Regions from separate parts of the Streptomyces sp. CA-251387 genome, predicted to be linked through region 2. Evidence: riboswitches for the same ligand, from Rfam matches in the RefSeq annotation. Region 2 holds a riboswitch; the other holds the start of a gene.
What was found. A riboswitch is a leader RNA that binds a small molecule or an ion and turns the genes downstream of it on or off. The one in region 2 is predicted to bind cobalamin.

Region 1: another riboswitch for cobalamin. It lies ahead of ACQEV2_RS34750 (energy-coupling factor ABC transporter permease); the one in region 2 lies ahead of ACQEV2_RS28445 (ribonucleoside-diphosphate reductase subunit alpha).

The regions. Positions count from the first base shown of each region.
Region 1 covers NZ_JBNJMJ010000001.1:7,823,998-7,828,352, forward strand. The annotation lists gene ACQEV2_RS34735 (energy-coupling factor ABC transporter ATP-binding protein) at 1-352, opposite strand, end outside; gene cbiQ (cobalt ECF transporter T component CbiQ) at 349-1,098, opposite strand; gene ACQEV2_RS34745 (energy-coupling factor ABC transporter substrate-binding protein) at 1,105-1,506, opposite strand; gene ACQEV2_RS34750 (energy-coupling factor ABC transporter permease) at 1,503-2,204, opposite strand; cobalamin riboswitch at 2,235-2,419, opposite strand; gene ACQEV2_RS34755 (GlxA family transcriptional regulator) at 2,772-3,815, opposite strand; gene ACQEV2_RS34760 (NADP-dependent oxidoreductase) at 3,944-4,355, shown strand, end outside.
Region 2 covers NZ_JBNJMJ010000001.1:6,323,082-6,327,436, reverse strand. The annotation lists gene ACQEV2_RS28455 (NACHT domain-containing protein) at 1-1,069, opposite strand, end outside; gene ACQEV2_RS28450 (GNAT family N-acetyltransferase) at 1,212-1,718, shown strand; cobalamin riboswitch at 1,736-1,910, shown strand; gene ACQEV2_RS28445 (ribonucleoside-diphosphate reductase subunit alpha) at 2,033-4,355, shown strand, end outside.

The DNA.
Region 1 (4,355 bases), 1.5 Mb from region 2:
CGTCGGGCAGGCCGAGGTTCAGCGGGCCGAAGGAGACGTCCTGGGCGACGGACGCGGCGAAGAGCTGGTCGTCGGGGTCCTGCACCACCAGCTGGACGGTCGTCCGCAGCCGGGTCAGCCCCTTGCGGTCGTACCTGACCGGCGAACCCTCCACCGTCAGCCGGCCACTGTCCGGACGCAGCCCGCCGCTGAGCAGCCGCATCAACGTGGTTTTGCCGGTGCCGTTGCGGCCGAGCAGCGCCAGCGCCCGCCCCTCGTGCACGTCGAAGTCGAGGCCGTTGAGGACGACAGGGCCGTCCTCGTAGGCGTAGGACGCGCCCCGCAGGGCGACCAGGGCGGTGGGCTCGCTCATGGCAGGGCCTTTTCCAGTACGAGGGTGAGGGCGGCCACCGCTGCGAGGAGCGCGCAACTCGCGGCCGTGAAGCGGACGGAGACCCGGGCCTCGGGCACCAGGACGCGCAGGGTGCCGTCGTAGCCGCGCCCGGCGAGCCCGGCCTGGAGGCGGGCCGCCCGGTCGAAGGCACGGATGAACGCGGTGGCGCCGAGCCCGGCAAGAGAGCGCCACTCCGCCGCCCGGCCGGTGTGCCCGAGTCGGGCGGCCTGGGCGTCCCGGATGCGCCGTACGGAATCCAGGAGCAGGAAGCTCATGCGGTACGTCACCAGGGCGACGTCGACGACGGCCGCGGGCACACCGGCCTTCACCAGGCGGGGCAGCAGGTCGGACATCGGCGTGGTGAAGGCGAACAGCAGCACTCCGAGGGAGGCGGCCGAAGTGCGCAGCAGCAGCTCACCCGCCTGCCGCGGGCCCTCGGCGGCGAGGGACACGAAGCCCTCCGGCCCGCCGACCTGGACGAGCAGCGTGGCCGCGCCGGTCACGCAGAAGCCCAGCGGCACGCGGTAGGCGCGCCACAGCCGGCGGCCGGGCACGCCGGCCGGTCCCAGCAGCACGCTCAGGGCGGTGACCAGGACCAGCGCGGCGCCCGGCCACGGCGGCAGCGAGATCGCGAGCACGGTGAGGCCGAGCCCGAGCACGGCCTTGTCCACGGGGTGACGGTGGCGCCAGCGACTGCTGTGCGCCGCCGCGTCGATCGGCAGCACGCGGGCTCAGTCCTGTTGTTCGGCGGGAGGTTTCCCGGCGGTGCCACCCGGCACGCTCCCGGCAGTCCCGCTGGGCGCGCTCTCGGACTCCCGTTCCCGCTCCAGCGCCCGCTGCTCGCCCTGGCGCCGTCCGCGGTGCAGGCCGAAGTAGTAGGCGAGGACACCCGCGCCGAGGGCCGCCTGGAGGGAGAACAGGGCCGACTCGATCTCACCGGACGGCGGCTCGTACAACGGCGAGAACCACGGCTGGTAGTCCGGCTCGATCTCGGTGATCGCGGTCTCCGCCTCACCGTCGGCGCCCGTGAACGGCTCCTCCTTGTGGTCGCCGAGGCCGAGAGCGAGCGGCAGCACGGCGAGCGCGGCCACGACGAGCAGCAGCAGAACGTTGATCTTCGTGTTCTTGCTCATCGGGCCACCGCCTCGGTCTCGGTCCGGGACCGCTCCTTGCCGACGAGCACGCCCAGCCGGGTCAGTTCGCCCTTGCTGGACTGCACCAGCAGCCGCATCACGAGGACCGTCAGCAGTCCCTCGCTCACCGCGAGCGGCAGCTGGGTGACGGCGAAGATGGAGCCGAACTTGCCGAGCGCGCCCAGGAATCCGCTGCTCGGGTCGGGAAAGGCGAGCGCCAGCTGGACGCTGGTGACGCAGTAGGTGGACAGGTCGGCGACGAACGCCCCGAAGAAGACGGCGACCATCAGCGGCACGTCGTACCGCCGCAGCAGCCGGTAGATGCCGTATCCGGCCCAGGGCCCGACGATCGCCATCGAGAAGACGTTGGCGCCGAGCGTGGTCAGGCCGCCGTGCGCGAGCAGCAGCGCCTGGAAGAGCAGGGTGATGGTGCCCAGGACCGCCATGATCGGTGGCCGGAACAGGATGGCGCCCAGTCCGGTGCCGGTGGGGTGGGAGCAACTTCCGGTCACCGAGGGCAGCTTCAGCGCGGACAGGACGAAGGTGAAGGCGCCGGAGGCGCCGAGGAGCAGTGTGCTCTCCGGGTGCTCCCTGACCTCACGGGTGAGGGAACGGACTCCGTGGACGACGAAGGGCGCGGACGCGACGCCCCAGGCGACAGCGTGCGCCGGAGGCAGAAAACCCTCGGCTATGTGCATGGCTCAGCAGACCCTCTCCAGCACCTCGTGGATGGTTGACGCGCCTTGGCCGGTCTCCTGGCTGACGGGTACCACCGCCCGTGCCCCGCCTTCCCGGGTCGCAAGAACCCAGTGGCTGCCCGTCAGGGCCGGAGCCGGACTTCCCGATTCACAGTGGCGAGGGCCGCACCGGCATCACACCGGATTTCCCGTTCACCAAGGCGTGGTGACAGTAGTGCCCGCACCGGCCGCCTGACAAGCGCGCCTCGGGGGCGCAAAGGGGGCGTTCACCTGCTTCGAGATGAGTGGCTCGGCTGGAGTGCCGCATCAGTGGCATGGTTTGGGCGCTGTTTAGTGCTGTGACCGCATAGGTTCGCCGGGTCGGCGGTCGTGGCGGTTGGATGTGCGGTGACTGACCGACCACGAGGGGCAGAAGCTGCAGCAGATCGTGCGCCGGGGCAGCACGAGTTCGGTGCGCTACCGGCGGGCGATGATGCTGCTGGCCTCCGCTGGAGGGGGCACCGGCAGCGGATGATCAGGCGGATCCCGGCGGCCCGCGGAGCGGGTATATGCGGCGCTGATGTGTCCTCAGACGCCCGCTTCCACCAGGTCGTCGGTATGGAAGGTGCGGCGGTAGGAGGCGGGTGAGACACCGAAGGTGGTGCGCATGTGGGCGCGCAGGGAGTTGGCGGAGCCGAAGCCACAGCGGTGGGCGACCAGGTCGATGGACAGGTCGGTGGTCTCCAGCAACTGCTTGGCCAGTTCCAGGCGTTGCGCGGTGAGCCACTGCACGGGGGTCATGCCGACCTCGTCGCGGAAGCGGCGGGTGAAGGAGCGCAGGCTCATCCGGGCGTGTTCGGCCAGGCGGTTCAGGGAGAGGGGTTCGCCGAGGTGTTCCAGGGCCCAGGCGCGGGTGGCGGTGGTGGTGCCGACGGTGGGTTCGGGCACCGGGCGGTCGATGTACTGGGCCTGGCCGCCGTCCCGCCAGGGCGGGACGACGCACATGCGGGCGGCGCGGTTGGCGGCGGCGGCGCCGTGGTCGCGGCGGATCATGTGCAGGCACAGGTCGACGCCGGCGGCGACGCCCGCGGAGGTCAGGACGTCGCCGTCGTCGACGAAGAGGACCTCCTCGTCGACCTTGACGCGGGGGTAGGCGCGGCGGAACTCGGGAGCGAGGCCCCAGTGGGTGGTGGCGGGCCGGCCGTCGAGGAGGCCCGCAGCGGCCAGGACGTAGGAGCCGGCGCAGATGGACACCAGGCGGGTGCCGGGCCGGATGCCGGCGATGGCCGCGGTGACCTCGGGCGGCAGCGGGCCGCCGCGGCCCAGCTCGGGCATGGCGTGCGTGGGCGGGACGATCACGGTGTCCGCGGCGGCCAGGGCCTCGGGACCGGCCGCGGGCTGCACGGTGAACCCGGCGTCGCTGAGGACCGGGGCGCCGTCGGCGGTGCAGACGGTGACCTCGTACAGCGGGCGTGAGCCGGGGTCCAGGACGCTGCCGAAGACGCGGGAGGGGATGCCGAGTTCGAAGGGCGGGACGCCGGGCAGCGCGAGGACGGCGATGCGGTGCCGCCCGGCCGCGTCGGCGCTCGGGTCGGGGAGGGGGTCGGTGCACGGCCACTGCATCTCACTCATGGCCAGATCCTGTGGCCAGACGGCCAACACCATGGTGGGGGCGGATGCCGGATCGTGGACTGCGTCGCGCCGGGAAGGGCCCGGACGGCCGGTATCCGATCAAGACGGAAAAGAGTGAGGCGGACAGCATGCGTGCGGTGGTCGTGGAGCAGTGGGGCGGACCGGAAGTGCTCGTGGAGCGTGAGGTCGCCCGGCCCGAGCCGGGACTGAACGAGGTCCTGGTGCGGGTCCACGCGGCCGGTGTGAACCCGGTGGACTTCAAGACCCGGGCCAGCGGGGCCCTGATCGAGTGGGGCGAGGTCCCGGCGGTCGGCTGGGACGTCTCCGGCACCGTGGAGGCCGTCGGACCGGGCGTGGGGATGTTCCGCCCCGGGGACGAGGTGTACGGCATGCCGCTGTTCCCGCGGCAGGCCGGCGCCTACGCCGAGTACGTCGTCGCCCCGGCCCGCCACCTCGCGCCCAAGCCAGCGAACCTCACCCACGTGCAGGCGGCGGCGCTGCCGCTGGCCGCGCTGACCGCCTGGCAGGCCCTGGTGGACA
Region 2 (4,355 bases):
TCACCTCCGCCGTCTCCACGATCCAGTCGACGCGGCGCTCGTCCGTCTCCGGGACGTGCGCCTGGACGAAGCGCAGGGCCTCCTCCTCGCTGAGCGGTTCCAGCTCGACGATCGCGGCGGACGTGCTCTCCAGGGGGCTGTGCGGCCGGGAGGCGATGACGAGGGGCAGCTTCTCCTCGTGGGCACGCTCGATGGCCCGCCGGATGATGTTGTCCCGGTTCTGCTGGTGGTCGTCGTCGAGGAGAGCCTCCTCCAGTCCGTCGGCGATGACGACCGGCTTGTCGTCGGCGAGCAGCTGCTGCCAGACCCGCTCGGTCTTGCCGCGCGCGAGGATGCCGCGGGGTGCCTCGTCGGCGAAGCGCCGTCTGGCCATGCGTTCGAAGTTCAGTTCGCTCCCGTCGGTGGCGTCCCGCAGCCGGATCGGCACGGGCACGGCGTTCTGCCGGGCCAGCAGTTCGGTGAGCCGTACCAGGACCGCGGTCTTGCCGACGCCGATGCCGCCGACCAGCAGATAGGGCCGGCGCGTGTCGCGTTCCCGCAGCCGCTCGGCGATGACCTGGGCGATCTCCTCCCGGCCCACGATCTCGGCGGTGTCCGGTCCGGCGGTGGGCACCAGCCGGTGGGGGTCGACCCGCGCCTTCGCGAGATAGCGGCGCTTGGTCCACCGGTACCACCAGAACAGGAAGAGCGTGGCGGCGATCGACGCGGTGAGCACCGGGCCGACGAAGCGCATGACGGTCTCGAACCCCGGGTTGCCCTGCCGCCACTGCTCGAAGCCGGTCGTGTCCTGCGAGATCAGGATGTACAGGCCCTCCACGCACCAGGCGAGCAGCGCGAGTGCGGCCACCAGCCAGATGGCCCGGGTGACGTTGGTGTAGGAGACCCATCGGCGCCACTTCCTGGGGCGGGTGGTGCCGCGGCGGGCCTCCAGACGGATCGTCAGCGTGTGCCAGTGGCCCAGGAAGCCGCGTCTGGCCCAGCCGGCCGCCCGCCTCGGAGCCAGTGTCGCCATCGGCGCGTTGCGCGGCCGCTCCTTGCCGGGCGGGCGACGGACGACCCTCGTCATCATGCGTCTCCTTCCGAGAAGGGCTCTCGAAACGGAGGGACCGCGGGCGCCGACACCTACCTCCATGGAAGCACTCGCAGCACGCCCCGCAACCCGGTCGAAAACCCCGGGCCCGCGGCCATCCCCGTCCGGCAGACTCGGGACCATGGACATCGTGATCCGGCAGGTGGAACCCGGCGAGTACGACGCCCTCGGTGAGATCACCGCGCAGGCCTACCTCCAGGACGGACTGCTCGACTTCGGGCACAGCGACGAGTACCTCGGCGAGCTGAGGGACGTGGCCAAGCGGGCGGCCGCCGCCGAGGTGCTGGCCGCCGTGCACAACGGCCGCGTCGTCGGCGGTGTCACCTTCGTACCGTCCGGCGGCCCCATGGCCGACATAGCCGGCCCCGGCGAGGCGGAGATCCGCATGCTCGCCGTCTCGCGGGAGGCACGCGGCCGGGGCGCCGGCGAGGCCCTCGTACGTGCCTGTGTCGCCCGCGCACGGGCCACGGAGGGCTGCGTCCGGATCGTCCTGTCGACCCAGCGCACCATGCACGGCGCCCACCGCATCTACGAACGTCTGGGCTTCGTCCGCACACCCGAGCGGGACTGGAATCCGATCCCGCACCTCGACGACATCACTCTTCTCACCTATGAGTTGACGCTCTGAAACCACCGCGACACAACATCTGGGGGTGGCGTGGCGGGTGAGCACAAGATGTATGCTCATGCTCGCTGTCGCCGCAGGGGAATCCGGTGCGAATCCGGAACTGTCCCGCAACGGTGTACTTGTGCATGTCTGTTCCCAGAAACGCCGTGCACAGGAGTCAGTCCGAGGACCTGCCGACAGTGCACCCGGCCATCCGGTCGGTGTGCCCGACGTCCGGGCCTCGTGGAATGGGCCGGTGGACGCGACGCCGCGTGCGCTCGTGTGCTGCCCCCTGCCCTCGCCGAGGCCCCGTGCCGAGCGAGGGAGAGCCCCACGTGACCATCGCGCCAGCCGATCCTGCTTCAGCAGCGCCGTCCGCGACCATGGCGGCGGCCGACGGTCCCGGTGCCGCGCTGCTGCGGACCCTGACCGAGCTGACCGCCGACCTCCCCGACGCCGACCCCGGCCGGGTGGCCGCCGCCGCGCTGCGCGGCCGGTCCTCGCGGGCCGACGATGCGGAGCTGCGCGAGCTGGCCACCGAGGCGGCCGCCGGGCTCATCTCCGAGGACCCCGCCTACAGCAGGCTGGCCGCCCGGCTGCTGACCATCTCCATCGCCGCCGAGGCCGCCTCGCAGGGCGTGACGTCCTTCACCGAGTCGGTCGCGGTCGGCCACCGCGAGGGCCTCATCGCCGACCGGACCGCCGAGTTCGCGCGTCTCCACGCCGCCCACCTGGACGCGCTCGTCGACCCGGCCGCCGACGACCGCTTCGGTTACTTCGGCCTGCGCACCCTGCACAGCCGGTACCTGCTCCGGCACCCCCTCACCCGCAAGGTCATCGAGACGCCCCAGCACTTCATGCTGCGCGTCGCCGCCGGCCTCGCCGAGGACGACACGGTGAGGTCGGTCGACGAAGTCGCCGCGCTCTACGGGCTCATGAGCCGCCTCGACTACCTCCCCTCCTCCCCCACGCTCTTCAACTCCGGCACCCGGCACCCCCAGATGTCGTCCTGCTACCTCCTCGACTCCCCCAAGGACGAGCTGGACTCCATCTACGACCGCTACCACCAGGTGGCCCGCCTCTCCAAGCACGCCGGCGGCATCGGGCTGTCGTACTCCCGCATCCGCAGCCGGGGTTCGCTGATCCGCGGCACCAACGGCCACTCCAACGGCATCGTTCCGTTCCTGAAGACGCTCGACGCCTCCGTCGCCGCGGTGAACCAGGGCGGCCGGCGCAAGGGTGCCGCGGCGGTCTACCTGGAGACCTGGCACTCCGACATCGAGGAGTTCCTGGAGCTGCGCGACAACACCGGTGAGGACGCCCGCCGTACGCACAACCTCAACCTCGCGCACTGGGTCCCGGACGAGTTCATGCGCCGCGTGAACGCCGACGAGCAGTGGAGCCTGTTCTCGCCCGCCGACGTGCCCGAGCTGGTCGACCTGTGGGGCGAGGAGTTCGACGCGGCGTACCGCAAGGCGGAGGCAGCCGGGCTCGCCAAGAAGACCATCCCCGCCCGTGACCTGTACGGCCGCATGATGCGCACCCTCGCGCAGACCGGCAACGGCTGGATGACCTTCAAGGACGCCGCCAACCGCACCGCCAACCAGACGGCCCTGCCCGGCCATGTCGTCCACTCCTCGAACCTCTGCACGGAGATCCTGGAGGTCACGGACGACGGGGAGACGGCGGTCTGCAACCTGGGGTCCGTGAACCTGGGCGCCTTCGTGGACCCGACGCGTCAGGACATCGACTGGGAGCGGCTCGACGCCACCGTCCGCACCGCCGTCACCTTCCTCGACCGCGTCGTCGACATCAATTTCTACCCGACCGAGCAGGCAGGCCGCTCGAACGCCAGGTGGCGTCCGGTGGGCCTCGGCGCGATGGGCCTGCAGGACGTCTTCTTCAAGCTGCGGCTGCCCTTCGACTCGGCCGAGGCCAAGCAGCTCTCCACGCGGATCGCCGAGCGCATCATGCTCGCCGCGTACGAGGCGTCCGCCGACCTCGCCGAGCGGAACGGTCCCCTTCCGGCCTGGGAGAAGACGCGTACGGCCCGTGGTGTCCTGCACCCCGACCACTACGACGTCGAGCTGACGTGGCCCGAGCGCTGGGCGGCACTGCGCAGCCGTATCGCCGCCACCGGCATGCGCAACTCCCTCCTGCTCGCCATCGCGCCGACCGCCACCATCGCGTCGATCGCCGGCGTGTACGAGTGCATCGAGCCGCAGGTCTCCAACCTGTTCAAGCGCGAGACGCTCTCGGGTGAGTTCCTCCAGGTGAACTCGTACCTGGTGAACGACCTGAAGCAGCTCGGCGTGTGGGACGCCCGCACCCGCGAGGCCCTGCGCGACTCGAACGGCTCGGTGCAGGGTTTCGCCTGGATCCCCGAGGACGTGCGCGCGCTCTACCGCACGGCGTGGGAGATCCCGCAGCGCGGCCTGATCGACATGGCCGCGGCGCGGACCCCCTTCCTCGACCAGTCCCAGTCCCTGAACCTCTTCATGGAGACGCCGACCATCGGCAAGCTCTCCTCGATGTACGCGTACGCCTGGAAGTCGGGCCTGAAGACGACGTACTACCTGCGCTCGCGCCCGGCGACCCGTATCGCCCGCGCCGCCCAGGCGCAGGCCCAAGCCACCATCCCCGTTCAGCAGCCGGCGC